2 regions of the Rhizobium sp. X9 genome follow, and region 1 is predicted to be linked to the other one. Evidence: predicted binding sites of a transcription regulator. Region 1 holds the regulator's gene; the other holds the start of a gene.
The links. Region 1 encodes HrcA, which represses chaperone genes, less so after heat shock. Its sites were predicted from a motif close to GTTAGCACTCNCNNNNNGNGAGTGCTAAC; they were not measured.
Positions count from the first base shown of each region.

Region 1 (15,913 bases):
ATGAGGTTGAGTTGCTGAAGCGCCTGATCAACGAGAACAACGCGTAATAAAAGCGGCCCTCGGGCCGCTTCAGTCTGTTGGCCATCATCCCGCAATAGGCGATGTCATCCTCGGGCTCATCCCGAGGATCCAACCACGTTTCGGAAAGTCATGCGGCTGCGGACGCTCGGGACAGGCCCGAGCATGACGCAAAGAAGGTTTTCGGATTTTGTTATACCCTCAAGCGGCCCACTGGGCCGCTTTTTTATTGGCTTTTCGGGTCGCTCAATGCCGCCAATCAGCAGGCGAGGTCGGCCACTACCGCATCCAGAATGAGCATGCCGGAAGGCGTGCAGCGCAGGCGGGAATTGCCGAGCCTTTCCACGAAACCGTGCTGCAGAAGGAATTCTTCCTTTTCCGGGTCGAGGTCGCGGCCAGACAGATCGCTCCAGCGGGCGAGATCGATACCCTCGCGCAGGCGAAGGCCCATCAGCAGCAATTCGTCGGCCTGCTCATCCACGCCGAGCATTTCCTGATCGACCATGCCGTGGCCTTCCCGCTCGACGGTCTCGAGCCAGGTTTCCGGGTGGCGCTCGGTGGCGGTCGCGAGCTTGGAGGCACCCTTGGTCAGGCGGCCATGGGCGCCGGGGCCGATGCCGGCATAATCGCCATAACGCCAATAGGTGAGGTTATGGCGGCTTTCCGCGCCGGGCCGGGCATGGTTGGAAACCTCATAGGCCGGCATGCCGTAACGCTCGGTGATTTCCTGCGTCGCTTCATAAAGCACGGCCGAATGTTCGCCATCCGGCACGATGAGCTTGCCAGCCTTGTGCAGCCCGTAAAAGGGCGTGCCTTCCTCAATCGTCAACTGGTAGAGCGACAGATGGTCGACGGCATAGGAAACCGCCTCCTTCAGTTCGGCGTCCCATTCGGCCACCGTCTGGTTCGGACGGGCATAGATGAGATCAAAGGACATGCGCGGGAAGATTTCCCGTGCCAGCCGGATGGCTTTCAGCGCATCGGCAACATCATGCAGACGGCCGAGGAATTTCAGATCCCGATCGTTCAGCGCCTGCACACCAAGCGAGACGCGATTGACGCCCGCCGCCCGGTAACCGCGAAAACGTTCCGCCTCGACGCTTGAAGGGTTGGCCTCCATGGTGATCTCGATACCATCCGGCACATGCCAGAAGCGCGAGACGCCATCAAGAACTGCGCCCACCGTCTGCGGGTCCATCAGCGATGGCGTGCCACCGCCCATGAAGATGCTGGTGACGACCCGCGGGCCGCTGAGCGCCCGCATATGTTCCATTTCACGCAGAAAGGCAGCCGTAAACCGTTCCTGATCCACCGGACGGTGGCGGACATGGCTGTTGAAATCGCAATAGGGACACTTGGCCGCACAGAAGGGCCAGTGCAGATAGATCCCGAAGCCGGGATCGCCCGTGTCCGGCAGAAGCGATGCGCCGGGGGCAGAAAAATGATGCTCCCCGACCATCGGGTTCATGCCTCCAGGCAGGTTTCTACGAATTTTTTAAAGGCGCGGGCGCGGTGTGACAGCGCTACCGCGTCACCCGGCTTCCAGCCGTGTTTTTCATCCGCCGTCATCTCGCCAAATGTGGTGTCATATCCTTCAGGCTTGAAGACGGGGTCATAACCGAAACCGCTCGTCCCGCGCGGCGGCCACACCACATTGCCTTCAACCTCGCCGCGAAAATATTCGACATGCCCGTCGGGCCAGGCAAGGCACAACACGCTGACGAAGCGGCCTGTGCGATCTTCCGGGTTGGATGCGCCGCGTTCGGCAAGGGCATTCTCGACCTTCCGCATGGCCATCGCGAAGTCGCGCGTGCCGTCGGCCGTCTCCGCCCAGTTGGCGGTATAGACGCCGGGCGCGCCATCCAGCGCGTCGATCACCAGACCGGAATCGTCGGAAAGAGCAGGCAGGCCGGACGCCTTTGCGGAGGCAAGCGCCTTGATGGCGGCATTTTCCTCAAAGGTGGTGCCCGTCTCGTCCGGCTCTTCGAAATTCAGCTCGGCAGCCGATTTGGCGGAAAAGCCGAAAGGTCCGATGAGATCGGCAATTTCGGCGATCTTGCCCTTGTTGTGGCTCGCGACGACGATCGTTCTGGTATCGAGCTTGCGCATGACGTTTTCCTGTCGGCTCAGGCAATCGCCTGTTTCTGAAGGGCGACCAGCTCGCTGCAGCCTGCCTTTGCAAGGCCGAGCAGCGTCAGGAATTCCTCTTCGGAGAAGGGGGCGCCTTCCGCCGTTCCCTGAACCTCGACGATGCCGCCGGAGCCGGTGATGACGAAATTCGCGTCGGTCTCGGCGGAAGAGTCTTCCAGATAATCGAGATCGATGACCGGTTGTTTTGCGAAGATGCCGCAGGAGATCGCCGCGATGTGATCCTTGAGGACCTTTTCGACCTTGATCATGTTGCGGGTTTCCATCCACTTCAGGCAGTCGTGGAGAGCAATCCATGCGCCGGTGATCGAGGCGGTGCGTGTGCCGCCATCGGCCTGAATGACGTCGCAGTCGATGCTGATCTGGCGCTCACCGAGTGCCTGCAGATCAACGACGGCGCGGAGCGAGCGGCCGATGAGGCGCTGGATTTCCTGCGTGCGCCCACCCTGCTTGCCGGCGGCGGCTTCGCGCTTCATGCGTTCATGGGTGGAACGTGGTAGCATGCCGTACTCGGCGGTGACCCAGCCCTTGCCGCTGTTGCGCAGCCACGGCGGCGTCTTTTCCTCAAGGCTTGCGGTGACGAGCACATGCGTGTCACCGAACTTGACCAGACAGGAGCCTTCCGCATGTTTCGAGAAATTACGCTCGAAGGAAACCTTGCGCATCTGATCGGTTTTTCTGCCTGAAGGCCGCATATGATCCACTCTCCATGTTGGTTCCTGCCTTCTAAGGCGAGGCCCGCGCATTTGCAAAGCCAATTTCCATTTTGTCCCAGCGGTGCGACGCATTATATTGATGCAAACAGGATTTGGATGACAAAGAACGGACGAGATGGGCTTTTCAGCACCACTTTCAAAAGATCAGGCATCGCTGCTGGATGAACGGTCGCGGGAGATTTTCCGGCGCATCGTCGAAGGCTATCTCGACACCGGCGAACCTTTGGGATCGCGCAGCCTGTCGCGGCTGCTGCCGATGTCGCTTTCACCCGCCTCCGTCCGCAACGTCATGAGCGACCTTGAGGAACTCGGCCTCATCTATTCGCCGCATATCAGTGCCGGGCGCCTGCCCACCCAGACGGGGCTGCGTTTCTTCGTTGACGCCTTCATGCAGGTGGGCGATCTGCCCGCAGAAGAACGGGCGAACATTGACCGGCAGATCGGCCCGGTCGCCGGCCACGAGCAATCTCTGGAAGGGTTGCTCACGGAGGCGAGCCGCATGCTATCAGGCATGTCGCGCGGTGCGGGCCTTGTGCTGACGGCCAAGAACGACGTCATCCTCAAACATGTGGAATTCATCCGGCTGGAGCCCACCAAGGCGCTCGCCGTGCTGGTCGGCGATCACAACCAGGTCGAAAACCGCATCATCGAATTGCCCGCCGGCATTTCGTCATCACAATTGATCGAGGCGGCGAATTTCATCAATGCCCACCTGTCCGGTCAGACGCTGCAGGAGCTGCGAACCCAGTTCCAGAGGCAGCAGGCAGAACTGCAATCGGAATTGGGCACGCTGGCGCAGGATCTGATCGAGCGCGGCCTGGCCGTCTGGGCAGGTGACAATGAGGATGGCAAGCTCGGCCGCCTCATCGTTCGCGGACGCTCCAACCTGCTCGAGGGTCTCGCCGGCGAGGAAGATATCGATCGCGTGCGCTTGCTCTTCGACGATCTGGAGCGCAAGGAAAATCTCATCGAGATCCTAAATCTTGCGGAAAGCGGCTCTGGGGTCAGGATTTTCATCGGTTCGGAAAACAAGCTCTTTTCATTGTCCGGTTCATCGCTGATCGTCGCGCCCTACCGCGATGAGGAAAACCGTGTCGTGGGTGCGGTCGGCGTCATCGGTCCCACCAGGCTCAATTACGCCCGTATCGTACCTATGGTTGACTATACAGCGCAGATCATGGCCCGCCTTTCCCGCAAGCAGAGATAGGACAAAGCCGCAAGGTCAGAGAATGCGGCAAGCTTTTCGCCGCAAGCCTTGATTTTTGCCCGTCAAAGCTCGATATCGGGCGCAACCAACAACATTCAAATCTGGAGAACGTCATGACCGACGATACAAAAAAGCCCGGACCTGACGCGGACGTCGCCGAAGAGTTTGTCGAACCCGCGCTTGCCGGGGAAGGACCTGCCGAAGCCGCCGAACCCGATCCGGTCGAACTGCTCAAGGCCGAAAATGCCGATCTGCGCGACAAGTTCCTGCGTCTCGCAGCGGAAATGGACAATCTTCGCCGCCGTACCGAACGCGACGTCAAGGATGCTAAGTCCTATTCGCTCGCCGGTTTCGCACGTGACATGCTGGCCGTTTCCGACAATCTTCGCCGCGCTCTCGAGGCCATTCCGGATGAACTCAAGACCAATGGCGAAGCCGGCCTCAACGGTCTGATCGAGGGCGTGGAGATGACCGAGCGCTCGATGTTGTCGACGCTGGAGCGCCACGGCGTGAAGAAGATCGATGCCGAGGGTCAGAAATTCGACCCGAATTTCCACCAGGCCATGTTCGAAATCCCCAACCCGGCGGTGCCGAACAACACGGTCCTTCAGGTGGTTCAGGCCGGCTTTACCATCGGTGATCGCGTGCTGCGTCCCGCCATGGTTGGCGTCGCCAAGGGCGGCCCGAAAGTTGAGATATCCGCATCGGCTGAGCCGGGCACCTCTTCTCTCAATGAAAAGGATGCCTGAGGCATTCTCTTCTTACCCCAATAAAAAACGCGCCTTCAGGGCGCGTTTTTTATGTCATGAAAACTGAGGCCAGCAGAAAAGTGGCTATCAGGCCGCCGTCGCCTGTTCCTGATTGAGGAAGGCGTAGATTGCCGTGTCGGAATCGGTGGCGCGCAGCTTGGCTACCAGTTCGGGGTCGCGCAGGGCGCGCGCAATTCTGGAAAGCGCCTTCAGGTGATCCGCGCCGGCGCCCTCGGGCGCGAGCAGCAGGAAAACCAGATCGACCGGCTGATCGTCCAGCGCTTCGAAATCGACCGGGGTTTCAAGGCGTGCGAAAACGCCTGTGATCTGGTGAATGCTGCTGAGCTTGCCGTGCGGAATGGCAATGCCGTGCCCGACGCCGGTAGAGCCGAGCTTTTCACGCTGGAGGATGACGTCGAAAACTTCCCGTTCCGAGACTCCGGTAATTCTGGCTGCCTTTGCGGCCAGCTCCTGAAGCAATTGCTTTTTGGAATTCACCTTGAGGGCGGGAATAATCGCATCTTGTTGCAGCAAATCTGCCAACGCCATTCTCTTTTTCCTTCATGCCATCGAGACGATGTGGGAGGCAGATACGCTTTCGCGCTCTGCCTCCCACAGTCCTGTCAGACTGTTCAGCTCTTGATCGTTTCCGCGTCGATCCAGCCGATATTGCCGTCATGACGTCGGTAGACGATGTTGAGATATTCCTTGCCCGGGCTGCGGAAGAGCAGAACCGGTTCATCCGTCATGTCGAGCGCCATCACGGCGCTGGCAACGGACATTGTCTTTATCTGTTTCGAACTCTCTGCCACGATGGTGGGTGCGTAATCTTCAGGGACCTCGTGATCCTCATCGGGAATAGCATCCATCACCGTATAGGCGATTTCCGGCATCACGCCATTTGCGCCGCTATGATGGTCTTTCAGCTTGCGCTTGTAACGACGCAGGCGCTTTTCAATCCGCTCTGCGGCGGCATCGAAACTCGCTTGCGGATCATTTGCCTGACCCGCCGCATGCAATACAACGCCCGTATCGAGATGCAGCTTGCAATCGGCGGCAAAACGCGATCCCGACTTCTCCACGGTCACTTGGCCTGAATACCCCCCATCGAAGTATTTGGTAACTGCCAGACCTATATTGTCCTCAATCCGCTGACGGAAAGATTCACCGATCTCCATATGTTTACCAGATACACGCACACTCATGGAAATTTTCCTTTTTGTAGTGATTTGCGAGTACCAGCTTACGTCAAGCCGAGCGCGCATCCAAGCGTTTCGAAGACCTTAAAAAGCCCCCATTCGAATTTTACGCCCATGGACGGTGGAGATGAATCCGTTACAAATGACCTTGCTTACGTGTGCGGCGGGCTTCTAGCCCCTGGCGTGACAAGAGTCAATGGTGCAGCCGGGGTGGGGCAGCCAAGCCCTGAAAACGTGATCGTTTTCGCCGCTCAGTAGGCGGAGGCTCTTGCCTGCGCCTTCTTTTCCCGACGCCTCTGCACGGAGGAGGGGATGTTCATCGCCTCACGATATTTGGCGACGGTGCGGCGGGCGAGATCGATGCCGCTCTTTTTTAGATTGTCGACGATATCGTCGTCGGAAAGCACGGCGTCGGCAGCCTCCTGCGCGATCATGCCCTTGATGCGGTGGCGCACCGCCTCCGCCGAATGGCTGTCGCCGCCTTCCACGGAGCTGATCGATACGCTGAAGAAATATTTCAGCTCGAACAGCCCGCGCGGTGTCAGCATGTATTTTTTCGACGTCACGCGGCTGACGGTGGATTCATGCATCTTGATGGCGTCGGCCACGGTCTTGAGGTTCAGCGGCCTCAGGTGATCCACGCCGTTGACAAGAAAGGCGTCCTGCTGGCGAACGATTTCGGTGGCCACCTTCATGATTGTGCGGGCGCGCTGGTCGAGGCTGCGGGTCAGCCAGTGGGCCGTCTGCATGCACTCAGCCAGAAAATCCTGATCCTCACCCTGACGGGTCTTGTGCCGCGAGACTTCGGCGAAATAGGTCTGGTTGATGAGCACGCGCGGCAGGGTCTCGGGATTGATCTCGACAAGCCAACCGCCTGCCGAGGAGGGGCGAACAATGATATCAGGGACGATTGTCTCCGAGACCATCGAATCGTAGCCGGCACCGGGGCGCGGATTGAGCGTGCGGATTTCCGCCAGCATGTCGAGAAGATCCTCTTCATCGACGCCACAGAGTTTTTTCAGGGCCGCGAAGTCCCGTTTGGCCAGGAGCTCCAGATTGTCGACAAGCGCCCGCATGGCCGGATCGAGGCGGTCCTTCTGCGCAAGCTGGATCGCCAGACACTCGCTCAGCGAACGGGAAAATACGCCCGGAGGGTCGAAACCCTGAAGGGTCTTCAAAACCTGCTCCACTGCCGACGGAGTAGCTCCCAGCCGTTCCGCGACATCATCGACGGCATCCGTCGCGATATATCCCGTTTCGTCGAGCTGGCCGATCAGCGCATCGGCTATCATCCTGTCCTCCGGGGAGGATATGGCAAGCGGCAATTGCTGATTGAGATGGTCACCGAGGCTTTGTCTCGCGGCAACGAAATCGTCGAGATCGTAACTTTCGCCGGACTCCTGCCCGGGCATGGATTTCCATTGGCTTGCCAGCTCGGGGGCATCGGCCTTTCGGGGTTCGCCATCGTCGGGAAAGACGTTTTCGAAGCTGGTATCGAGCTGTTCGCCAAGATTGGCGGCGCGCTCGCCATACCAGTCGTCGCTATCGGCCGTTACCGTTGCGGATTTGTCGGAGGCCTCGCTGTCGGCATCGCCGAAATTCTCTGCATCCGCAGGGCTGTCGCCGCCCAAATCGCCATCGTTTGCCGCAATTTCGAGCAGCGGATTGCGTTCAACCTCCTGCGCGATAAACTGCGTCAGTTCGAAATGCGTCATCTGAAGCAGCTGGATGGACTGCATCAGTTGCGGTGTCATCACGAGAGACTGGTTTTGACGCAGCAAAAGGCTGGCAGATAATGCCATGGCGGACGCGAAACTCCCCTTACAGCTTCTCCATTGCCACAGTTTTCATAAATTTTGCGAGGGCAAGAGAACTTGGCCCAAAAATTGCTTTTTTATTATGTTTGGTCAAGCGTCAGGGCGGGGCGCGATGAAGAATCTTTCGCGCCCGAAGCTTACAGGCTAAAATTATTGCCGAGATAGAGCCGACGCACGTCCGGATTGTTGACGATATCGTCTGCGCGGCCATGGGTCAGAACCTCACCGGCATGGATGATGTAGGCGCGGTCGATGAGGCCGAGCGTTTCGCGAACATTGTGGTCCGTAATGAGAACGCCGATCCCGCGTGCGGTCAAATGCCGGACGAGATTCTGGATGTCGCTGACGGAAATCGGATCGACGCCCGCAAAGGGTTCGTCCAGAAGCATGAAGGTCGGATCAGTCGCCAGAGCGCGGGCGATTTCCAGACGGCGGCGTTCACCACCCGACAGCGCGACAGCGGGCGACTTGCGCAGCTGCGCAATGTGGAACTCTTCCAGCAATTCATCAAGCTTGCGGTTGCGCTTGGCGCTGTCAGGCTCGTGTACTTCCAGTACGGCGCGGATGTTTTCCTCGACCGTCAGTCCACGGAAGATAGAGGCTTCCTGCGGCAGATAACCGACGCCGAGGCGCGCGCGCCTGTACATCGGCATGCCGGTCACATCGTTACCATTGATGGCGATCTTGCCGGAATCCACCGGCACGAGGCCTGTGATCATGTAAAAACAGGTGGTTTTGCCCGCGCCGTTCGGACCGAGCAGCCCAACTGCCTCGCCGCGGCGCACGACCAATGACACGCCATTGACGACCCGGCGCGTATTGTAGGTCTTGGTCAGACCATGCGCGATGAGCGTGCCTTCATAGCGAGCCTTGTCGGCCGGTGAGGGCGCGTCCGCGGACCGGTCGCGTCCACCGCCAAATATTTTTGAGATCGAGGGTATCTTCACGAGGTGAGACTACTGTTTTTTCTGCGATTTTGGATCGAGCATGATCCGGACGGGACCGCCGCAGCTTTCGAGCTTGGCCTGTCCCGTATTCATCAACACAGTCAGCTTGCAGCCGGTGAACACATTCGTGCCCTCGGACAGCACGACCTGCTTGCCCGTGAGGATGAAGGTCTGCGCCGCCATGTCGAACTCGCCGTGATCGGCCGTGGCCTTCTGGGTTTCGGACGTCAGATAGACGTTATTGTCCACGAAGATTTTTTCGATGTTGGCATCACCGCTGGTGAGCGACGAACCTTGCCCCTTGTAGTTCACGGTCATCTTGCCGGCCTGAAGGGTAGTCGTGCCCTGCACCACTTTCACATTGCCGGTGAAATAGGCCTTGCGCTCCTGATCCCGGATTTCGAGCTGATCGCTTTCAATCGCGATCGGCTGATCGCCGGAAAGCTTCACGCCCTGCATATTGCTGGTGGTGTTCTGGGCAAAAGCCACAGTTGCAAGACACGAGAAAAAAAGACCAGCAGCTGTAAGGCCGGCGGATCTGCCAATGGAAACGGGACGGGAAATTTGCATCATCTGGACCGGGCTCTCACTTGCCTTCATTTTTGATATTGGATGCAGCGATACGTGCCCGTACCTGCCCCGAAAATGTAATCGTCTTGCCATTATCGGCGATATCAATCGATTGCGCAACAATCGAGCCGTCGTTTGTTTTGATTGAAACGGGCTCCTGGCTGCTCATTTTTCCGGCTTTCAGATCGACGTCCGCAGACTGGAACTTCGCTTGTATGCCATTGCTGAGATTGATGTCAAAAGGTGCGGTCATCTTCAGCTTATTGGTGGCCCGGTCGAAGATGCCTTCCTGGGCGATCACCTGGGCGATACCATCGTTCACCGGCACGGCGGCCAGAACCTTCTCAAGCGTCATCAGGTTGGGGTTGGCGATGTCCTGCAACGCACGGTCGGCGTTCATGGAATAGTCGATCCCCTTCTCGTTGCGGCCCGCAACGGCGGGTTTTTCCATTACGATCTTGCCGTCCTCGATCCTTGCACTTTCCAGCGAAACCTCGTCAGGCGCCCAGGTTCGGATCAGCGAAACAGCGATGAAGGCAAGCGAAATGACCGCTGCGCCGAGCGGCAGGATGATTTTCAGCCGTTTCACGCGCGCAGAATGCCTGAGCGCGCGCTCGTAAGCGCCGTTCTGGTCATTGGGCAGCGGAAATGCTGGCGCTGGTTCGCGGAGTCTTTCAAGCATAAGAGTGGATCCGGAAAACTTCCTGGGCACCATTTTGGCGCGCAACTGAAGCTTATATGTTTATCTTAATGTCTTTGGCATGAGTGCTTTGTCCTGCCAATATGGTTTTTGTCTGGAAAGGTGCAAGGGAAATGCGAATTTTATCGTAATTCTGGTTTCCTTATTGTTTCCTTGCGGCTTCGCGTTAGAAGAACCATATGGCCGTGATGCTTATGTCGCTTCAAAGGCCGGATGGCAGAGGTTCTCGATGGATAATATGGCGATAGCGGATCGCAGGCGTTTGCGCCGCAAGCTGACTTTCTGGCGGATTGCCGCCGTTCTCCTGCTCGTCGCCGGCATTTTCGGCCTTTACCGGTTTTTATGGACCGAGCCGCAGCAAAGCGCCAAGCCCCATATTGCCCGTGTCGAGATTTCCGGTCTGATCCAGGACAATACCGAACTTCTGGAGCGGCTCGACAAGATTGCCAAGAGCGACAATGTCAAAGGCCTGATCGTTTCTATTTCCTCGCCCGGCGGCACCACCTATGGCGGTGAGCGCATCTTCAAGGCCATTCGCGGCGTTGCGGAAAAGAAGCCGGTCGTGTCGGATGTCCGCACGCTGGCGGCTTCCGCCGGATATATGATCGCGTCGGCCGGCGATACCATCGTCGCCGGGGAAACCTCGATCACCGGCTCGATCGGCGTGATCTTTCAATATCCGCAGGTTGGCCAGCTGATGGAAAAGCTGGGCGTCTCGCTGCAGGAAATCAAGTCTTCTCCATTGAAGGCCGAACCTTCGCCCTTCCATGAGGCGCCCGAAGAGGCAAAGACGATGATCCGCGCCATGGTGATGGACAGCTACGGCTGGTTCGTCGACCTTGTGGCCGATCGTCGCAAGCTGCCGCGCGAGGATGTGCTGAAACTCGCGGACGGATCGATTTTCACCGGCAGGCAGGCGCTCGCCAACAAGCTGGTCGACACGCTGGGTGGCGAGAAGGAAATTCGCGGCTATTTCGAAACACGCGGCGTCGCCAAGGATTTGCCGATCGTCGAATGGCGCGCGCCATCGTCCCGTTCGCCTTTTTCGCTTTTCAGTGTTGCGCAAATAGCGAAGTTTCTGGGATATGACGATTTAATTCCCTTTGCGGGCTCCGGCCAGCTCGGTGCGGACAAGTTGTTTCTTGACGGTCTTGTTTCCGTTTGGCAGGTTGATCCGCGTTAAAAATCCAATTCTTTCAGGGGGCAACCGTGATCAAGTCTGAACTGGTGCAGATCGTTGCTGCGCGTAACCCGCACCTTTATCACCGCGACGTGGAAAACATCGTCAATGCGGTGCTGGATGAAATCACCGATGCCCTGGCGGCAGGAAATCGTGTCGAGCTTCGTGGTTTCGGCGCATTTTCGGTGAAAAACCGTCCTTCGCGATCCGGCCGGAACCCGCGCACGGGTGAGTCGGTTTTCGTCGAGGAAAAATGGGTGCCTTTCTTCAAGACGGGCAAGGAACTGCGCGAGCGCCTGAACCCTGGAATGGGTGACGAAGAGGACGATTGATCGTTCTTGCCGTTTGGCGACGGAAACGGAGCCGGCGGAACCCCGCAGCGATGGAGTATTCTCGGATGTCGAAAAAAATCATCAACCTCATCATCCTGCTTCCGCTGGCGATTATCCTCGTCATCCTGTGCGTGGCCAATCGTCAGGCCGTGACGTTGGCGCTCAATCCGTTCAGGCCCGAAGACGGTGTTCTGTCCTTCACCGCGCCGTTTTTCGTATTCCTGTTTCTGGCGGTCATTTTCGGCGTGCTTCTGGGATCTTCGGCCACGTGGTTTGCGCAGGGCAAGCACCGCAAGCGCGCCCGTATCGAGGCGAAAGAGGCCGTTCGCTGGCATGACGAGGCGAACCGGCAGAAAGCCGCCGCGACCGGACATGTTCCAAATGCGGGCCAACTCCCGGCAAAGTGATGTAGCCGACATTCGTTCCGGCTCTAGGCGAGCGGCGCGTGGAATGCTATTTGCTGCGCGATAAGACGCGGGCAGAAGCGGAAAGATTTCCATTGAAGAAAAAAGACAGCCGGCCGGGCAATCGTGCGCGTGCCGGGAGCGAAAAAAAACAGGTTCATGCCGCAAAGCCGGCACGGCGGGCGGATACGGCACCGAAAAAGCGCGAGCCGGATGCGGTGCGCAGCGTGCCGAAACCTGCGCCGAAGAGAAAGGCCATTCCGGCGACAGCCGTTGAGCAGGCGCCCGAGCGGCCTCTCAAGCCTCGCACCGGCGAACGTCCCGCAGAACAGGTTCCGGTCATTCTGGAATCGAGTGGTGCCGGCGATTTTCACCTGATCGACAGCGGCAACGGCCTGAAGCTCGAACAATATGGCGATTACCGCGTCGTTCGTCCCGAGGCGCAGGCGCTGTGGCAACCGTCGGTTCCCGACCGCGTATGGCAGAATGCCGACGCCATTTTCACCGGCGATACCGATGAGGACGGCATGGGCCGCTGGCGTTTTCCAAAGGAAGCGCTCGGTGAGACCTGGCCTCTCTCCCTTCTTGGGGTCGATTTTCTTGGTCGTTTCACGGCCTTCCGTCACGTCGGCGTCTTCCCGGAACAGATCGTCCATTGGGAATGGCTGAAAAATGCCGTCGAGACCGCCGACCGGCCGCTGAAGGTGCTGAACCTGTTTGGTTACACCGGCGTCGCCTCCTTGGTTGCGGCGGCTGCGGGGGCTGAAGTCACCCATGTCGACGCCTCCAAGAAGGCGATCGGCTGGGCGAAGGAGAACCAGGCGCTTGCCGGGCTCGAACAGGCGCCGATCCGTTGGATTTGCGAAGACGCGATGAAATTCATCCAGCGTGAGGAGCGCCGCGGCAGCACCTACGACATCATCCTCACCGACCCGCCGAAATTCGGTCGCGGCACTCATGGTGAGATCTGGCAATTGTTCGATCATCTGCCGCTGATGCTGGATATCTGCCGCGAAATCCTGTCGCCCAGGGCGCTCGGCCTGGTGCTGACGGCCTATTCCATCCGTGCAAGCTTCTATTCGATGCATGAGTTGATGCGCGAAACCATGCGTGGCGCCGGTGGCGTCGTGGCATCCGGCGAACTCGTCATTCGCGAGGCCGGGCTTGACGGCAAGACGCCGGGACGGGTGCTTTCCACATCGCTGTTCAGCCGCTGGGAGCCGAAATGACGAACGACATGCGCGAAAACACCACGCGCCGGGTTGGCCAGGTCAAGGAAGTGACCAGCCTTGCCAATCCCATCATCAAGGATATCAAGGCGCTCACCCAGAAAAAGGGCAGGGAAGAGACCGGCACCTTCATGGCGGAAGGCTTAAAGCTGGTCATCGACGCGCTTGAACTGGGCTGGACGATCAAGACGCTGGTTTATGCCAAGGCCGCCAAAGGCAAGCCGCTGGTGGAGCAGGCGGCGGTGAAGACGGTCGCCTCTGGCGGTCTGGTGCTGGAAGTCAGCGAAAAGGTTATCGCCTCGATCACCCGCCGCGACAATCCGCAGATGGTCGTCGGCATTTTCGAGCAGAAATGGAAACCGCTGAAGGATATTCGCCCGGAAAAGGGAGAGACCTATATCGCGCTCGACCGGGTCCGCGATCCCGGTAATCTCGGCACCATCATCCGCACGGCTGATGCGGCAGGCGCTTCGGGCGTCATTCTGGTTGGCGATTGCACCGATCCCTTTTCGCTGGAAACGGTTCGCGCCACCATGGGTTCGGTTTTCGCCACGCCTGTTGCCCGCGCTTCGGTCGAGGAATTCCTCTCCTGGAAAAAATCGGCCAATGTCAGCGTCGTCGCCACCCATCTCGCCGGCTCGGTCGATTATCGAAAGATCGACTATGCCGGAAAGCCGGTCGTGCTTTTGATGGGCAACGAACAATCGGGCCTGCCGCCGGAACTGGCAGGCAAGGCCGATCAGCTGGCGCGCATTCCGCAGCAGGGCCGTGCCGACAGCCTCAATCTCGCCATCGCAACCGCCGTCATGCTTTTCGAGGCGCGGCGACATCTCCTCGAACTGACACCGGTGAAGTAATGGCCAAAGCGGCGTTGTTTTCGAAATTTGGCCCGGCTTTCGCGCTGATCGTTGCTGCCCTTGTGCTGGACCAGATCGTCAAGCAACTGGTCGAAGCCTATCTGCCGCTGCAGGAGATGGTGCCGGTCGTTCCGTTTCTGGCGCTTTATCGCACCTATAATCTCGGCGTCGCATTTTCGATGCTGTCGGACATGCATGGCTGGTTCATCGTCAGCATGCGGCTCGTCATCGTGGTCTTCGTCCTGTGGCTCTGGCGCAAGACGGCGGCGGACCGAACCTTCGCCCATCTCGGCTTCGCCTTCATCATCGCGGGCGCGGCCGGCAATCTTCTCGACCGCTTTTTCTACGGTCACGTCATCGACTATATCCTGTTTCACACAGACACATGGTCCTTCGCGGTCTTCAATCTTGCCGACACTTTCATAACCATCGGAGCGGGTTGCGTCATTCTGGATGAGTTTCTGCACGCTCGGGCAGCTAAAAAGTAAAATTTTAGGGTTTCAGCCAAACATATCAAAACCGCTGCCGTGGTAGCGGTTGTCTATGAGCGAACCGGCAAGACTTCGGGAAAGAGTTTCAGATGGCCTCGGCCTGGCTGCCCCGGCAGCGCAGCCGGCGGATCGTGCCGACACCACATCTCACAAAGCCGTTGAGCGCCATGAGGTCGACGCCAGGTCGATCGCCCTCCATGTCGCCGTTTCATTGTCGGTGGGTGCGTTCTCTGCGGCCCTGATTGCGCTTGCGGTGCCCTATGCTGTCACCGTCGCGCTGGCATCCTTCTTCGCCGCCGTGCTCGTCGGTCTTCTGTTCTACGCGCTGTTCAGCAAATCTTCACCTCTTCCCGACGAACTGCCAGCCGATTCCTCGGATGTCCGTCTGCGGCAAACGCAGAACCGTTCGCTGATTGCCGGGATGCAGGAAGCCATGGGCGATATAGTCGTGATCCGCAATATGGACCGGCGTATCGTCGAGGCGAACACCGTCTTTCGTGAAATGACGGGGTGTTTTGCTCCCGAAGGGCTGAGCTGCGAGGAAATAGGCATCGCTTTCCGGCCGGGCGGCAAGGCTCACGTTTATGACGTGGAAATCGCGACCCCTTTCGGGCAGCGGATTTTCTCCTGGCATGATGCCGTGACCCGCGATCTCGCAAGCAGCCGTCTTCTCATCAGCAGCATCGCAAGGGACGTGACCGAAGAGCGTCTGGCGCTTGGCGAAAGGGAGGACGCCCGGTTGCGCGCCGAAAAGGCCGATGCCGAAAAAGCGCGGCTGCTGGCCACCGTAAGCCACGAAATCCGCCTGCCGCTGTCAGGCATGCTTGGCATGAACCATCTTCTGTCGCAGACGAAGCTCAATGAAGAGCAGCGGAATTATCTCGATGGCATGAAACAGTCCGGCCAGTCGCTTGTGCAGCTGGTCGAGGACCTGCTGGACTATTCGACCATGGAGGCGGGCCGTTTCAAGCTCAATCCGCGTGCGGAAAACCTGCGGCGGCTGATCGAGAGCATCGTGGAAATGCTGGCGCATCGCGCCCATGAAAAAGGCATCGAAATCACCTCTTTCGTCACGCCCGATGTGCCCGATTATCTGGATTTCGATCCGGCAAGGCTGCGCCAGGTCCTGTTCAACCTCCTCGGAAACGCCGTCAAATTCACCCGGGAAGGTGGAGTGGTCATCCGGGCGCATATGGTCGAGGGTGAATTGCTGATCACCGTCGAAGATACCGGCCCCGGTATGAGTGCGGCGGAACAGGCCCGTATTTTCGGTGAGTTCGAGCAGGCAGGCCCGATGTCTCAGAGAAGTGCAGGCACCGGGCTCGGTCTTGCCATTTCAGCCCGCATCG
Region 1 covers NZ_CP071311.1:1,434-17,346, forward strand. Annotated here, with positions in the region: gene dnaA (chromosomal replication initiator protein DnaA) at 1-47, shown strand, start outside; gene hemW (radical SAM family heme chaperone HemW) at 278-1,477, opposite strand; gene rdgB (RdgB/HAM1 family non-canonical purine NTP pyrophosphatase) at 1,483-2,127, opposite strand; gene rph (ribonuclease PH) at 2,145-2,861, opposite strand; gene hrcA (heat-inducible transcriptional repressor HrcA) at 2,998-4,089, shown strand; gene grpE (nucleotide exchange factor GrpE) at 4,203-4,838, shown strand; gene ptsN (PTS IIA-like nitrogen regulatory protein PtsN) at 4,926-5,387, opposite strand; gene raiA (ribosome-associated translation inhibitor RaiA) at 5,471-6,043, opposite strand; gene rpoN (RNA polymerase factor sigma-54) at 6,289-7,839, opposite strand; gene lptB (LPS export ABC transporter ATP-binding protein) at 7,992-8,801, opposite strand; gene JZY08_RS00055 (LptA/OstA family protein) at 8,811-9,371, opposite strand; gene lptC (LPS export ABC transporter periplasmic protein LptC) at 9,388-10,053, opposite strand; gene sppA (signal peptide peptidase SppA) at 10,301-11,254, shown strand; gene JZY08_RS00070 (integration host factor subunit beta) at 11,281-11,583, shown strand; gene JZY08_RS00075 (LapA family protein) at 11,649-11,990, shown strand; gene JZY08_RS00080 (class I SAM-dependent methyltransferase) at 12,083-13,216, shown strand; gene JZY08_RS00085 (RNA methyltransferase) at 13,213-14,073, shown strand; gene lspA (signal peptidase II) at 14,073-14,561, shown strand; gene JZY08_RS00095 (ATP-binding protein) at 14,617-15,913, shown strand, end outside.

Region 2 (15,913 bases), 380 kb from region 1:
GTCGCTGCATGTCAACATCGTCTATGAGCACATCGTCCTCATCCTGATCGCCGTGCCGGCGATGATGGCGGTGAAGGCGGCCGTCATCTACAATCTGTGCCGCATCGCCGGCTCGTCCCGTTATGCGTCGAGCCGTATCGCGCTGCTTCTGGCGCAGGGCGGTGAATTCGGTTTCGTGCTGTTCACGACGGCCGCTGCCTCCGGACTGTTTCCGCAGGCAACCGCCTCGATCCTCGTTGCCGTGGTGACGCTTTCCATGGCGCTGACGCCGCTACTGGCCGTGATTTCGCGCCGGCTGACGGCGGAGGATGCCGAGGAAGACACTCTGGACGAGGATTTCGACGGGGCGGGCGCGGATGTGCTGATGATCGGCTTTTCGCGCTTCGGCCAGATCGCCTCGCAAATCCTTCTGGCGGGCGGGCGGGATGTGACTGTCATCGACAGTTCGGCCGATCGCGTGCGTCAGGCCGCACGGTTCGGTTTCCGCATCTTTTTCGGCGATGGCACCCGCAAGGATGTGCTGATCGCGGCCGGCATCGAACGGGCCGATCTGGTGGCGGTCTGCACCCATAAGAAGGAAGTCACCGACCGCATCATCGACATGATCCAGTCGGAATTTCCAAGCGTGCGCATCTATGCCCGCTCCTATGACCGCGTGCATTCTCTCGATCTCAGGAAAAAGGGCGTGGAATATGAAATCCGCGAGACGCTGGAATCGGGTCTGCTCTTCGGCAGACGCATTCTGGAAGGGCTGGACATGGACGGCGAAAGGGCGCTGGCGATCTCCGACGACATACGCGAGCGCGATGAGGAGAGATTGCAGCTGCAGGCGGTCGAAGGCCTCGCCGCCGGCAGGCAGATGCTGCATAACAAGCCGGTGCGTGAAGTGAAGCCTGAGCCGCTGATGAAGCCGAAGAATAAGGCGGAGAAGCGCGAGGAAGAGGAAGACGGGGAAACGGAAGTTTCGTTGTAGGTGACGAGGCAGGCATTAGCGCAGGGAGCGCGCTGCTTAAAGGGCCAGATGAGGGGGCAAGCTCTCCGTATATCGCTACCGTCGCCCCCTCATCCCGCTGCCGCGACCTTCTCCCCGGCGGGGAGAAGAAGCGAGTGGCACCCGCTCGCTCGATAGTGAATATTCAGGGAGTAGCGCTCAAGCCTCCACGCCTTGCCCGCGATGAAACAGCTCCACCTGCATGTCGATCTGCCGCTTCAGATCGTCCTTGATGCCGGCGGATGCGTTCAGCACCTCCTCGGACTTCAGGAAATCCAGCACTCCGAAACGGTGCACCGGCGGGCGCAGGAAGATGTGCGGCGGACGTAACCTCAGTTTCAGGGCAATTGCCGCCTGCATCATTAGCTGGCTGGCGCCGAACAGGCTGTCCAGCCGGTTCGGCATGGTGGTGCCGTCGCCTTCGGGACCGCCGACCACATCAACGCCGATGACGATATCGGCCTGGTCCAGCAGATGCTCGTAGGGCACGGGATTGAAGATGCCGCCATCGATCATGATGCGGCCATCGATACGAACAGGCATGAACAGGGCCGGAATGGCGGCAGATGCCGCCAGCGCCTGGATGATCTCGCCGCTCTCCACCACCACTTCGGTCTGGGCATAATAATCGGTGGTTATCACCTTGAGCGGAATGGCAAGCTCGGAAAAGTCCTTCGGTAAGGCTTGCGGCATCAAAGCGTGCAGAATGAGCTCGAGATTGAATTGCCCGAGACGAAAACCGTCCACCGCATGGCGCATCGATGCCGGGCCGAGGCTCCAGAGCCGGTTGGCCACCGAACCCTTCCGCCCCATGAGTTCGAGCGTATATTCACGGATTTCCCGGCCCGTCATGCCGGCCGCCATGCCTGCACCGATGATGGAACCGATCGATGAACCTGATAGCGCCACCGGCCGGATACCGAGTTCGTCCAGCGCCTCGATGACGTTGATGTGGCAGATGCCGCGCGCACCGCCGCCGCCGAGCGCCACGCCGAATGTCGGCTCGTGGCCACCCGTGCCGCCGCCTTCGAGAACATCTTCTCCGGTGCGGACGATCGTGACGCTCTCGTTTACACCCTGCTCCATGCGAATACCCAAAACTCTTTCCCCGCACAGGTCCTGTCTGCCGGCATAGCCTATCGCGACACTGGCCTGACAGTATCGGGCGACAGGACGCAGGCTCTGCCTATTCGGCAAACAAGACAAGACCGTGGCGTGACGGGAAGGTTCCCGTCAGGGCTCGTAACGGTAGAAATGCATTTTCGTGTCGCCGAAGATACGGCTTTCAAGCAGCTTGAACGCTGGATCGACATTAACCGCAACATCACCGCGCTCTTCCAGAATGGCAAGCGCGCCGGGTGTGAGCCAGCCGCCGCCATGTGCTGCCGCGAACGCCTTTTCCCCATGGCCATGGCCATAGGGTGGATCGGCAAACAGAAGATCGAAAGGCTCGATATTGTTGACACCGCCAAGCTTGGTGGCGTCACGCCGCAGGATGCGGGCGCGGCCATGCAGGCCGAGCGCATCGATATTTTCCCAGAGCAGCCCCCTGCCCTCAACGCCGTTTTCGACGAAGAGCGCCACGCGACAGCCGCGCGAAAGAGCCTCCAGCCCAACCGCACCGGTTCCGGCGAAAACGTCCAGAACGCGCGTACCGTCAAGACTTTCCGGATAGGCGTGGCTCAGGATATTGAAGAGGCTTTCCCGTGTCCTGTCGATGGTCGGACGAATGGAATTCGATTTCGGCGCGGCCAGTGTCCGGCCGCGGAACTCACCGCCTACGATCCGCATTACGTGTCATTCCCCTGCCTCCAGAAGGTTTGCCACCCGGGCCTTTGCCACCCGGCTTGCCGCCGCCGGGGCCATTGCCGCCGGGGCCTTTACCCTTGCCCGAAAAACCCGAACGTTCGCCACGCTCGCCCGGTTTTCCAAAGGATGGCTTGCCCGATGCGGGTCTGCCACCCGGTTTTGCGCCCCGGGGCTTATCCCCGAAAGGTCGCTCGCCACGCGGACGATCGCTGCGTGGGCGATCACCCTCTTCACGCGGCTTGTCACGGAACGGCCGGTCACCGAAAGGTTTTTCGCCACGGGCGGTGCGATCGCCGAAGCTCTTTTCGCCGCGCGGACGGTCGCTGCGCGGGCGATCACCATCCTCACGCGGCTTGTCGCGGAACGGCCGGTCGCCGAAGGGCTTTCCGCCACGCGCGGTGCGGTCGCCGAAGCTCTTCTCGCCACGGGGGCGGTCGCTGCGCGGGCGGTCACCATCCTCACGCGGCTTATCGCGGAATGGCCTGTCGCCAAAAGTCTTTTCACCGCGCGGCGCGCGATCGCCAAAGCTCTTGCCGCCACGCGGACGGTCGCCGCGTCCGCGACCACCTTCCTCTTCGCGGGGGGAATCCGAACGGATCCACTCGCCCTCGGCATCGGCATGCCTGACGACGTTGCGGCGCGCTTCCGCCTGGGCGGATGGCTTCTTGAACAGGCTTTCCGCTTCCGCACGGGCGGAAGACTTGCGTTCCTTGCCGTCACGGGTCGGCCTTGCGCCGGGCGCCATCCACACATTGGCGGTGCGGTTGGTGCCGGCGGGCTGGCGGGGGCTGCGGCGCTCTTCGCCATCGTCCTCGCTGCGGCCCTTTGCGCCGAACTTCCCGGCGGGCTTGGAGCCGAACTTGCCGGCAGGCTTGTCACCGCGCTTGGTATCGAGACGGCCGAGCGCCTTTTCGCGACGGTCTTCCGGTCTACCGGCGGATTTTTCGAAACGAGGCTTGCCTTCCGGCGCGTCGCCCTTGGCCCATTCGGGCTTGGCGCGTTTGGCCGGGGCCTCTTCCTCATCGTCGCCGGATGTATTGTAGATCGGCGCGTCGAAATTGGCGCCTGCCTCTTCGATCAGACGCGGTCCGAGCTGATCGCGCAGCATGCGGCCGCGCACTTCAAGCACCTTGCCCTCGGCAAGATCGCCGAGCTGGAACGGACCGTAGGAGATACGGATCAGGCGGTTGACCTCAAGGCCGAGCGCGCCGAGCACATTCTTGATCTCGCGGTTCTTGCCTTCGCGCAGACCCATGGTGATCCAGACATTATGGCCCTGGGTACGGTCGAGCGTGGCATCGATTGCGCCATACAGCACACCGTCGACGGCGATGCCGTCCTTCAGCTTGTCGAGTGCGGCCTGATCGACCTCACCATGGGCGCGCACGCGGTAGCGGCGCAGCCAGCCGGTGGTCGGCAGTTCCAGCACACGGGACAGGCCGCCATCATTGGTGAGCAGCAACAGGCCTTCGGTATTGATATCGAGACGGCCGATGGAGAGCACGCGCGGCAGTTCCCCCGGCAGATTGTCGAAAACGGTCGGGCGGCCTTCCGGGTCGGAATTGGTCGTCACCAGACCGGCGGGCTTGTGGTAAAGCCACAGGCGCGTGCGCTCGGCACCGCGAATCGGCATGCCGTCCACTTCGATCTTGTCGGAAAGCGTGGCGTTCACGACCGGGCTATCCAGCTTGACGCCGTTCAGCGACACGCGGCCTTCCATGATCATCCGCTCCACATCGCGGCGCGACGCGACACCGGCGCGGGCCATGATCTTGGAAATGCGTTCGGGCTTGGTGCCGACCACGGTTTCGGGCGCCGGGGCTGCCTTTGCTTCGGCCGGTTTCTTCTCACGCTCCGAGGCCGGCTTGCCGGGGCCTTTCGGCTTCTTGTCGCGGCTAAATGTCTTGCCGCCGTCACGCTTCGGCTTGTCTTTAAAAGTCATTTGCTGTTTGCCTGTTGTTTGGGCTGTCCTATCAGGTCCAAGCACAAGGGTTAAGAGGAAATTGAAACACAATGGCCGAAAGGACGCATTTCATGGAACTGGCGCTGGCGGAAGCCCGCGCCGCCGGCGAACGCCAGGAGGTTCCTATCGGCGCGGTGCTGGTTCTGGATGGCCGCGTCATTGCCCGCTCCGGCAATCGCACCCGTGAATTGAACGATGTGACGGCGCATGCCGAAATCGCCGTCATCCGCATGGCCTGCGAGGCGCTGGGGCAGGAACGGCTGCCCGGCGCCGATCTCTATGTAACCCTTGAGCCCTGCACCATGTGCGCGGCGGCGATCTCATTCGCCCGTATCCGCCGCCTTTATTACGGCGCGGAAGACCCCAAAGGCGGCGCGGTGCATAGTGGTGTGCGCTTCTTCAGCCAGCCGACATGCCACCATGCGCCGGATGTTTATTCGGGACTGGCGGAAAGCGAAAGTGCGGAAATCCTGCGGCAATTTTTCCGCGAGAAACGTCTCGACGATTGAGCGGCCGACGGGAGAAACCTCTCCCGCAGGCCACCATCAGCCCGTCATTTTATCAGAAGGGGTTCCACCAGCTCTTGCCGGTGTTGGCGACAGCCGCTTCTTTCTTGCGGCGCTTTTCCTTCTTCTGTTCCGGCTCACCGAGGTCGGTCAGCTGATCCTGCGGCACGCTGCGATATTCGGCTGGCGGATCGGTAAGGAACCGGCGCTGGGCGTTGACGACGGAGCCGCCCTGGGCTTCGGCCTTCGCCTTGCGGAAGGCTTCCCATTTCTGGCTTTCGGTCATCTGGCCGGCGGTGCCGTTACCGGCAAGCAGCGGCGAGCGGTAATGCGGGTTGTTCTTGTTGGCATCCGCCTCGTCGCGAAGACGTTCGCGGGTCTCTTCCGGCGATTCAACCCATTGCGGGTTGTTTTCGCGGTTCGCCATATTCTGCTGCGGCGCGGCCAATTGTTCGGCACGGGACTGGGCAGGAACGACAAGACCGGGGCGCGGGCTGTATTTCAGGTTGCGCTTGCTCTGGTCACCGGTGATCGAGGTTGCGTTGCCGAGATCGTCGACAAGCTGTTCCGCCGCCGTCTTGCCCGTACCGTAGGTCGGGCTCGTGCAAGCGCCCAGCAGCACGCCTATGGCCGTGATGCCTGCAACCGTGCGAAACATGCCCAAACCCTGCGCATTACCCTGCATCGTCTTCATTGAAACCCTTCCAGCCGTCCGTCCCACTTCGCCAGACATCGTCTTTCGGCAGGCGGCAGCCCGCATTGCCGTGCAAATCCGGCCATTTTCAGGCAGGTGTACCGGATGAAGACGCAAAGCGCAATTCATCCGGCCATTTTCCTTATCCGCGCGCGGCAAGCTCCCGCAGCGCCGCCGCATCGCGGGCCGAAACCTCCGGATAGTCGGGGTCGGAACCGACATCGGTGGTGATGCGCCAGGAACGGGCGCATTTTGCACCTTCCGCCAGCTTCTGCTCGACCACGACCTTTGCAACTTCCGGCAGGCGGAAGCCATCGGCCGGGCCTTCATCACCCACCACCGAAATGGCCGAAGTGATGCAGATTTCGGCGAAATCCTGCCCCTTCAACGCCGCCAGCAGGTCGGCGTCGGCAATGTGCACGACAGGGGCTGCCTCAAGCGAGGAGCCGATGCGCTTTTCGCGGCGCTCGACTTCCAGCGCGCCCGTCACGACGGTGCGAACCTTGCGGATCTTCTCCCACTTCGCTTCCAGTGCATCGTTCTTCCACTCCGCCGGGATTTCCGGGAACTGGACGAGATGCACCGATTCCGCATCCGGATAACGCGAAAGCCACGCTTCTTCCGTGGTGAAGGGCAGCATGGGCGCGAGCCACGAGACGAGGCAATCGAACAGCTTTGCGATGACCGACAGGGCCGCCCGGCGCTTCAGCGACGACGGCGCGTCGCAATAAAGCGTGTCCTTGCGGATGTCGAAATAGAAGGCCGAGAGCTCGACATTGGCGAAATCCACCAGCGCGCGGGCGATCTTCTTGAACTCGAAGCCGTCATAACCTTCGCGAACGACGCCATCCAGTTCGGACAGGCGGTGCAGCACCAGCTTTTCCAGTTCCGGCAGATCGGCATAGGCGATCTCCTCGCCCTCATAATGGGCAAGGGTGCCGAGCATCCAGCGGATGGTGTTGCGCAGTTTGCGATAGGCATCGACATTGGTCTGGATGATGGCCTTGCCGAGGCGCTGGTCTTCCCAATAATCCGTGGTCATGACCCACAGGCGCAGGATATCGGCGCCGGCGTCCTTCATGACTTCCTGCGGCGAAACCACGTTGCCCTTGGACTTGGACATCTTCTCGCCCTTCTCATCCATGGTGAAACCATGGGTGACAACGGCGTTGTAAGGCGCACGGCCACGCGTCGCGCAGCTTTCGAGCAGCGACGAATGGAACCAGCCGCGATGCTGGTCGGACCCTTCCAGATAGACATCCGCCGGCCACTTCATGTCCGGGCGGTCTTCCAGCGTGAAGGTGTGGGTGCAGCCGCTGTCGAACCAGACGTCGAGAATGTCCATGACCTGCTGCCAACGGGCATGATCGTGGTCATTGCCGAGGAAACGCTCCTTGGCGCCTTCGGCGAACCAGGCATCCGCACCTTCGGCCTCGAAGGCCTCGAGGATGCGGGCGTTGACGGCCTCATCGATCAGGACTTCGCCCTTCTCATCGGCGAAGACGGCGATCGGCACGCCCCAGCTGCGCTGGCGCGACAGAACCCAGTCGGGCCGGCCTTCGATCATGGCGCGCAGGCGGTTCTGGCCGGAGGCAGGGACGAAGCGGGTGTCGTCGATGGCGCTCAGCGAGCGCGAACGCAGCGTCGTGCCGTCGCCCAGTTCCTTGTCCATATAGACGAACCATTGCGGCGTGTTGCGGAAGATGACCGGCTTCTTGGAGCGCCAGCTATGCGGATAGCTGTGCTTCAGACGGCCGCGGGCAAACAAATTGTTTTCCGCAATCAGCGCCTTGATGACGCGGTCATTGGCATCGCCCTTCTTGCCGTTATCGTCCATGACGCGGGCAGCGCCGCCTTCGGCAGACGGGCCGAAACCGGGGGCGTCTTCGGTATAGAAACCGTCATCGCCAACCGGGAACGGGATGGCCGACGAAACGCCGCGCGCTTCCAGCTCACGCTGATGCGCGGTCCAGACGTCAAAGTCCTCGCGGCCGTGGCTCGGCGCGGTGTGCACGAAGCCCGTACCGGCATCGTCGGTGACGTGATCGCCTTCGAGAAGCGGAACCGGGAAATCATAACCGAGCGATGCCAGCGGATGCGCGCAGATGATGGCGGCCAGTTCTTCGGTTTTCACGTCGCGAACGAGCTTGAAGGTCAGCTTTGCCTTGGCTGCGGCCTCGTCGGCAAGCTTCTTGGCGAAGATCAGCTTTTCGCCCGGCTGCGGACCGAAATCGTTCTGGGCGCTTTCGACTTCGTAGAGCCCATATTCGACCCGCGACGAAAACGCGATGGCGCGGTTGCCGGGGATGGTCCACGGTGTGGTCGTCCAGATGACGACTGAAGTACCAGAAAGAACAGGAGCGGCCTGCACAACCGGGAACTTCACCCAGATCATGTCGCTCTCGACATCGGCATATTCGACTTCGGCTTCCGCCAGCGCCGTGCGCTCGACCACGGACCACATGATCGGCTTGGAGCCACGATAGAGCTGGCCGGTGCGGGCGATCTTCAGGAGTTCGCCGGCGATGCGGGCTTCGGCGTGGAAGTTCATCGTCGTATAGGGGTTTTCAAAGTCGCCCTCGATGCCGAGGCGCTTGAACTCCTCCGACTGGACCTTGATCCAGCCAGCCGCAAAGTCACGGCATTCCTTGCGGAATTCGTTGACCGGAACCTCGTCCTTGTTCTTGCCCTTGGCGCGATAGGCTTCCTCGATCTTCCATTCGATCGGCAGGCCGTGGCAATCCCAGCCCGGCACGTAGTTGGCGTCGTAGCCGCGCATCTGGAACGAGCGGGTGATGACGTCCTTCAGGATCTTGTTGAGCGCATGGCCGATATGGATATTGCCGTTGGCATAGGGCGGGCCGTCATGCAGCACGAATTTTTCGCGGCCGGCGGCGGAGGCGCGCAGGCGTCTGTAGAGGCCCATCTCCTGCCAGCGCTTGACCGTTTCCGGTTCCTTCTGCGGCAGGCCGGCGCGCATCGGAAAATCCGTCTGCGGCAGATAGAGGGTGGCGGAATAGTCGAATTTTTCTGCGGTGTCGCTCATAATTGTACCGTTGTTGCGCGCCGTATCGGTCGCGCCGTCTCAATTTCAAAGAGGGCAAATTCGGAAAGCACCGTCACAAATGCCATGACAAGCGCCAAAATCCCGGACCTTCCGGCTCTTCAGAGCGGGCGGAAGGCCGGGCCAATAATTCGGCCAATCTGATTTTTAAACATCAACCGGTATTGGGACATGGCCGGTTGTTTATGCGGTTTTCCAGCAAAAAGGAAGAGAAAAGCGACAGCAATATGGGCCGGACTACGGGCTGACCGGCCCTGCCCGCTCAAAACGCGATCTTCTCATCAACTTCGCTTAGCGGCCGCACGCCTGAGAGCATCGCCCTCGCCTCTTCCTCATCGCGCCTGATCTGCGCGACCAGCGGTTCCAGGCCGTCGAATTTCAGCTCGTCACGCAAGTGTCCGAAGAAGGACACCGAACATACTTCGCCGTAGAGATCGCCGGAGAAATCGAAGACATAGGTTTCGAGCAGCGCCGCGCCGTTTTCGGTCACCGTCGGGCGGTAACCGAAACTTGCAACGCCATCGCGGATCGAGCCGTCGGGACGGCGGAACCGTACGGCATAGATGCCCGCCTTTAGTTCCGTTTCAGGTGCCAGCGCCATGTTGGCTGTCGGATAACCCAGCGTGCGCCCAAGCTTCTGGCCGCCGATGACTTCGCTTTCCACCGTGAAGCGGTAACCCAGCAATCCGGCCGCACCCGCCACATCGCCTTCGCACAAATGCGAGCGGATGCGGCTGGAGGAAACGACATCCGAGCCCTCGTCGCGGAAGGCATCCACCAGCGTCACATCGAAACCGTGGCGCTTGCCGGCCGCCATCAGAAATGCCGGGCCGCCTTCGCGACCTTTACCGAAGTGAAAATCAAAGCCGGTGACGACGGCGCTGGCGCCCAGCCAGTCGACCAGAATGGACTTGACGAATTCTTCCGCCGAACGCTGCGAGAATTCCCTGTCGAAGGGGTATTCGATGACGGAGCGGAAACCGATGGCTTCAAGAATGCGCGCCTTCAACGGTGCAGGGGTGAGGCGGAAGACCGGCGTTTCGGGGCGGAACACGGAACGGGGATGCGGCTCGAAGGTCAGAACCAGCGCCGGCACGCCACGCGCCTCGGCCAGTTCCAGCGCGCGGTCCAGAACGGCGCGGTGGCCGCGATGCACACCATCGAAATTGCCGATCGCGATCACGCCGCCTCGAAGAGCTTCCGGCAGTGGCTCTTTTTTTTCGTTGCGATGAAAGACGGTCATGGCAGTCGATCCATTTTTTACGTCAGCTCAGGCCAGATGTTCTCGGGCCAGACGTTCTCAGGCAAGGCGTGGCATCCACCAGCCGGGAGCAGCACCCTGCCCCTTCAGATAGGCGTTCAGAAGCGCCTCGTCCGTGTGGCCGTTCAGCGTATATTCGGCGGCGTGAATGCCGCCGCTGATATAAAGAAGGTTGAGGCCGCTCGCAATCGCGCCCTTCACATCCGTCGGCATGCCATCGCCAATGGCGAGCACGCGATCCTTCGGGAAGGAACCGCGCACTTCTTTGGCCGCCGCAAGGCAGGCTTCATAGATCGGCGCATGCGGCTTGCCGGCAATGCGGACTTCGCCGCCGAGCTGTTCATAATAGGCGGCCATGGCACCGGCGCAGGGAATGATGCGCTCGCCGCGCTCCACCACCAGATCGGGATTGGCGCAGATCATCGGCGCGCCGCGGGCGATGAAGCCCTTGAGCATCTCGGTATAATCCTCGGGGGTTTCCGTCTCGTCGTCGAAGAAACCGGTGCAGACGACGGATTGCGCTTCCGCCTCGCCCACCCGTTCGACATCGAGACCTTCGAGCAGCGGCATGTCCCGCTCCGGGCCAAGCAGGAAGACTTTCTTCGGACCTTCGGCGATCAGGCCGCGGGTAACGTCGCCGGAAGTGATGATGCGGTCATAAGCCTCATCCGGCACGCCGAGCACGCGAAGCTGGGCAATGACACCGGGGGCTGGACGCGGCGAATTGGTGATGAGCACCACCGTCTTGCCGGCCTTGCGCGCTTCGTGCAGTGCAACCGCCGCATGGGGAAAAGCGCTGACGCCATTGTGCAGCACGCCCCAGACATCCGAAAGAATAACGTCGAACCCATCAGTGATTTCGCCGAGGGTGAGAATGCGATGGGCCATGATATGCTTTCCGGATGCGAGAAAAGGGTGTGCGTCACATCGCAAAGCAAAGGGCCGATGGCAAGGAAAAAAGCGGCGCTGAAGCCGCCCTGCGAAGCACACGCCACTGTGCGAACATAAAACCCCGCTAAGCCGGATAACGATGGCGGGTCGCAAAAGGGTGATTTATCCCTGTCGACAGCTCCGTGGAAATTTCTGTCATGGAACGCTGATAACCATAGCGCATAAAATTTTTCCGACGGCGCGTTCTTGACTCAGGTAGAACGCCTCCTTATCTCGGTTTCGCTGGCACTCCAACAAGGGGAGTGCTAACACCCATCACGTGAACCTCCAAAAGGTTCCTGAAGTCATTTGATCGAGGGATTAGGCAATGACAAGCACCAATTTCCGCCCGCTTCATGATCGCGTCGTCGTTCGTCGCGTTGAATCCGAAGCAAAGACCAAGGGCGGCATCATCATTCCCGATACCGCCAAGGAAAAGCCGCAGGAAGGCGAAATCGTCGCCGTCGGTTCCGGCGCACGTGACGAGGCCGGCAAGGTCGTCGCTCTCGACGTCAAGGTTGGCGATCGCGTCCTGTTCGGCAAGTGGTCGGGCACTGAAGTCAAGCTCGACGGCGAAGACCTTCTGATCATGAAGGAAGCCGACATCATGGGTATCATCGGCTGATTTCGCCGGACCCATCGTTTCCGTAAATTTCAAGCCGGACCCGGTCCGGCCGTTCGAAACCAGGAGTTTTGAAAATGGCAGCCAAAGAAGTCAAATTCGGCCGCACAGCGCGCGAAAAGATGCTCAAGGGCGTCGACATTCTCGCTGATGCAGTGAAGGTCACCCTCGGCCCGAAGGGTCGTAACGTCGTAATCGACAAGTCCTTCGGCGCTCCGCGCATCACCAAGGACGGCGTTTCGGTCGCCAAGGAAATCGAACTGGAAGACAAGTTCGAGAACATGGGCGCACAGCTCGTTCGCGAAGTCGCTTCCAAGACCAACGACATCGCCGGTGACGGCACCACCACCGCAACGGTTCTGGCCCAGGCCATCGTTCGCGAAGGTGCAAAGGCAGTTGCTGCCGGCATGAACCCGATGGACCTGAAGCGCGGCATCGATCTGGCCGTTGCAGAAGTCGTCAAGGACCTTCAGGCCAAGGCCAAGAAGATCAACACTTCGGAAGAAGTTGCTCAGGTCGGCACGATCTCCGCAAACGGCGAACGTCAGATCGGCCTCGACATTGCTGAAGCAATGCAGCGCGTCGGCAACGAAGGCGTCATCACCGTTGAAGAAGCCAAGACCGCTGAAACCGAACTCGAAGTCGTCGAAGGCATGCAGTTCGACCGCGGCTACCTGTCGCCCTACTTCGTGACCAACCCGGAAAAGATGGTTGCGGACCTCGAGGACGCCTACATCCTTCTGCACGAAAAGAAGCTTTCGAACCTCCAGGCCATGCTGCCTGTTCTCGAAGCTGTCGTTCAGACCGGCAAGCCGCTCGTCATCATCGCTGAAGACGTCGAAGGCGAAGCTCTTGCAACGCTCGTCGTCAACAAGCTGCGTGGCGGCCTCAAGATCGCTGCCGTCAAGGCTCCTGGCTTCGGCGACCGCCGCAAGGCCATGCTGGAAGACATCGCCATCCTGACCGGTGGTACCGTCATCTCCGAAGACCTCGGCATCAAGCTCGAAAGCGTTACCCTCGACATGCTCGGCAAGTCGAAGAAGGTTTCGATCTCCAAGGAAAACACCACGATCGTTGACGGTGCCGGCCAGAAGTCGGACATCGAAGGCCGCGTTGCCCAGATCAAGGCGCAGATCGAAGAAACCACTTCCGACTACGACCGCGAAAAGCTGCAGGAACGTCTTGCCAAGCTCGCTGGCGGCGTTGCCGTTATCCGCGTTGGCGGTTCGACGGAAGTTGAAGTGAAGGAAAAGAAGGACCGCATCGACGACGCTCTCAACGCGACGCGCGCTGCTGTTCAGGAAGGCATCGTACCGGGCGGCGGCGTTGCCCTGCTGCGTTCTTCCACGAAGATCACCGCCAAGGGTGCAAACGACGACCAGGAAGCTGGCATCAACATCGTTCGCAAGGCTCTGCAGGCTCTGGTTCGCCAGATCGCAGAAAACGCTGGTGACGAAGCTTCCATCGTTGTTGGCAAGATCCTCGAAAAGAACGAAGACAACTACGGCTACAACGCCCAGACCGGCGAATATGGCGACCTGATCCAGCTCGGCATCGTCGACCCGGTCAAGGTTGTTCGCACGGCTCTGCAGAACGCAGCTTCGGTTGCTTCGCTGCTGATCACCACCGAAGCCATGATCGCCGAACTTCCGAAGAAGGAATCGGCAATGCCCCAGATGCCTGGCGGCGGCATGGGCGGCATGGACTTCTAATCAGTCCTGTCTCTGGAATAAGAAAGGGCGGTCTTCGGATCGCCCTTTTTCTTTGCCGCCAATGCCATCTTGGTGGTCTGGCGTCGCAAGCGCACCAGACGGGCGGCATGGACTTCCAATCAGTCCTGTCTCTGGAATAAGAAAGGGCGGTCTTCGGATCGCCCTTTTTTCTTTGCCGCCAATGCCATCTTGGTGGTCTGGCGTCGCAAGCGCACCAGACGGGCGGCATGGACTTCCAATCAGTCCTGTCTCTGGAATAAGAAAGGGCGGTCTTCGGATCGCCCTTTTTCTTTGCCGCGGGGGGAAACCGGCGACGCCAAATCCGCAAGATATTGCAACCTGGCCGATGCGGGCTAAAAATATTGTCTCTTTTTGGGACAGGATCGACCTTAGCCGGCTTGTTTTTGGAAGTGCATGCAATAATAGGACAGCCCAAAGAGCGAATCGCAATCGCATGTGGGGCGGAGTTTCGCCCTCGCCGGCTTATAAGTTCGACACATAGTTGTCTTTTTTCATATATTTCGCGATTGCGATGAAGGAATACATAATATTTTTGATTTTCTCTCTGACAGGTTGTTGTGGGTAAGAGAAAATAAACTATAAGTCAGCCCCCGTAAGGGTGCCGCGACGGAACGCAAGCATTGAAGGGGTTCGATGCCTGGCTAACACGTTCGACTGCGGGTGGCGGTGGAAGTTCAACTTGGCAGCGACGCTTGAAATTGCGGTGCTGGTACGATGTTCATGCGGGGGCGCGATTTGTTCGAAATATCAAGACGCAACGATGCTCTGCCTGCGGCCGTGACGACCACGCCCGATCCCCGAACCCTGTCCAATTTCTTCATTTCGGAGGAGTGGAGCAGCGATCTTTCAAGCGGTGTCATCCGGCTCGGCGAACAGGCCTCCTTCATGCACGGTCTGCCGCCCGGCGAATGCGGTCTGCTCAGCCTTGTCCGCTGTTACGATCGCAGCGACCATGCCCGCGTGCTGGAGCTTTTCGAGCAGGCCTCCACTGCGCCTTCACGATTCTGCTTTTCCACCAACCTCTTCATCCTGCCGGCGATGCGACAGCCCGTCATCTGCATGGGTGAATCCGCCGGTTTCGAGGACGACCGGCAAGGGCGGATTTCCGGGCTCTTCCTGTTTCCGCGTTTCGAAGATATTCGCTTCGCCGCCTAGACATCATCGGCTCGCGGCCGACGATCGTTCACAAAATGACGACAATTCGTCTCCTCTTGTTCATCTTTATGAGCGAGTAATTTTCGGCCATTGATATCTCCAGACATTGCCCTGCAGCTTAACCGGCGACACGCCGATCACTTACCGGAGATTTCCATGTCCAGCAGCCAGAACGTTCTCGTTCTCATCGCCCGCATTCTGCTTTCCTTCATCTTCATCTCTTCAGGCTTCAGCAAGCTTGTCGATCCAGCCGGTACGGCCGGCATGATCACGGGCGCCGGCCTGCCCGCCGCAACCGCGCTTGCCTATGTTGCAGGCCTGTTCGAACTCGTTGCCGGCCTTGCCATTCTCACTGGTTTCCAGACCAGGATCGCCGCCTGGGCGCTTGCCGTCTTCTGCGTCTTCACCGGTCTGGTGTTCCACAGCGGCACCGTTGCCGTTCCCGGCTGGCCTGAGCCGGCTCTTGGCTGGATCAACACGCTGAACGGCATCATGATGGTGAAGAACATCACCCTTGCCGGCGCCTACATCCTGCTTGCCGCCTTCGGCCCCGGCGCCTACTCCGTCGACGCAAGACGCGGCGCGGCTGTGGCCCACGCATAAGCCAAATGGATCGACCAATAAAAAAGCCGCCGGATCGCTCCGGCGGCTTTTTTGTTTTACGTCGTCAAACCGCAGCCCTGATGCGCGAGGCGATCTCCTGAACCGCCGCATCGCCCTCATGGTCCGCCTTGCGGGCGCGTACGAAGCAGGCTTCCGAACGGACGATGATGCCGTCGGAGAGGATTTTCAGGTGGTTGGCCTTCAGCGTCGAGCCGGTGGAGGTGATATCGACGATGATATCCGCCTGCCCTGCCGCCGGCGCACCTTCAGTCGCGCCCAGGCTTTCGACGATGCGATAAAGCTGAATGCCGTGCTGGCGCGAAAAGAACTGCTGCGTCAGCCGCCAGTATTTGGTGGCGATGGCGAGCCTTCGTCCGTGACGTGCGCGGAATTCAGATGCGACGTCGCCGAGATCAGCCATGCTGTCCACATCCAGCCAGATTTCCGGCACGGCGACAACGACGTCCGCATGGCCGAAACCGAGGCGGGCGCAGAATTCCACCTGCGCATCGGCGTTGGTCAGCCCCTCGCGCACGAGGTCCTCCCCCGTCACGCCGAAATCCACCGTACCAGCGCCGATCT
Region 2 covers NZ_CP071311.1:382,606-398,518, reverse strand. Annotated here, with positions in the region: gene JZY08_RS01940 (monovalent cation:proton antiporter-2 (CPA2) family protein) at 1-973, shown strand, start outside; gene JZY08_RS01935 (patatin-like phospholipase family protein) at 1,151-2,077, opposite strand; gene rsmD (16S rRNA (guanine(966)-N(2))-methyltransferase RsmD) at 2,225-2,782, opposite strand; gene JZY08_RS01925 (pseudouridine synthase) at 2,763-4,742, opposite strand; gene JZY08_RS01920 (nucleoside deaminase) at 4,814-5,272, shown strand; gene JZY08_RS01915 (hypothetical protein) at 5,325-5,963, opposite strand; gene ileS (isoleucine--tRNA ligase) at 6,106-9,009, opposite strand; gene JZY08_RS01905 (bifunctional riboflavin kinase/FAD synthetase) at 9,290-10,270, opposite strand; gene JZY08_RS01900 (TIGR01459 family HAD-type hydrolase) at 10,328-11,176, opposite strand; gene groES (co-chaperone GroES) at 11,547-11,843, shown strand; gene groL (chaperonin GroEL) at 11,918-13,552, shown strand; gene JZY08_RS01885 (hypothetical protein) at 14,294-14,728, shown strand; gene JZY08_RS01880 (DoxX family protein) at 14,885-15,331, shown strand; gene hisG (ATP phosphoribosyltransferase) at 15,396-15,913, opposite strand, start outside.
Region 2: the regulator HrcA is predicted to act here: its motif matches at 11,461-11,489, upstream of groES (co-chaperone GroES).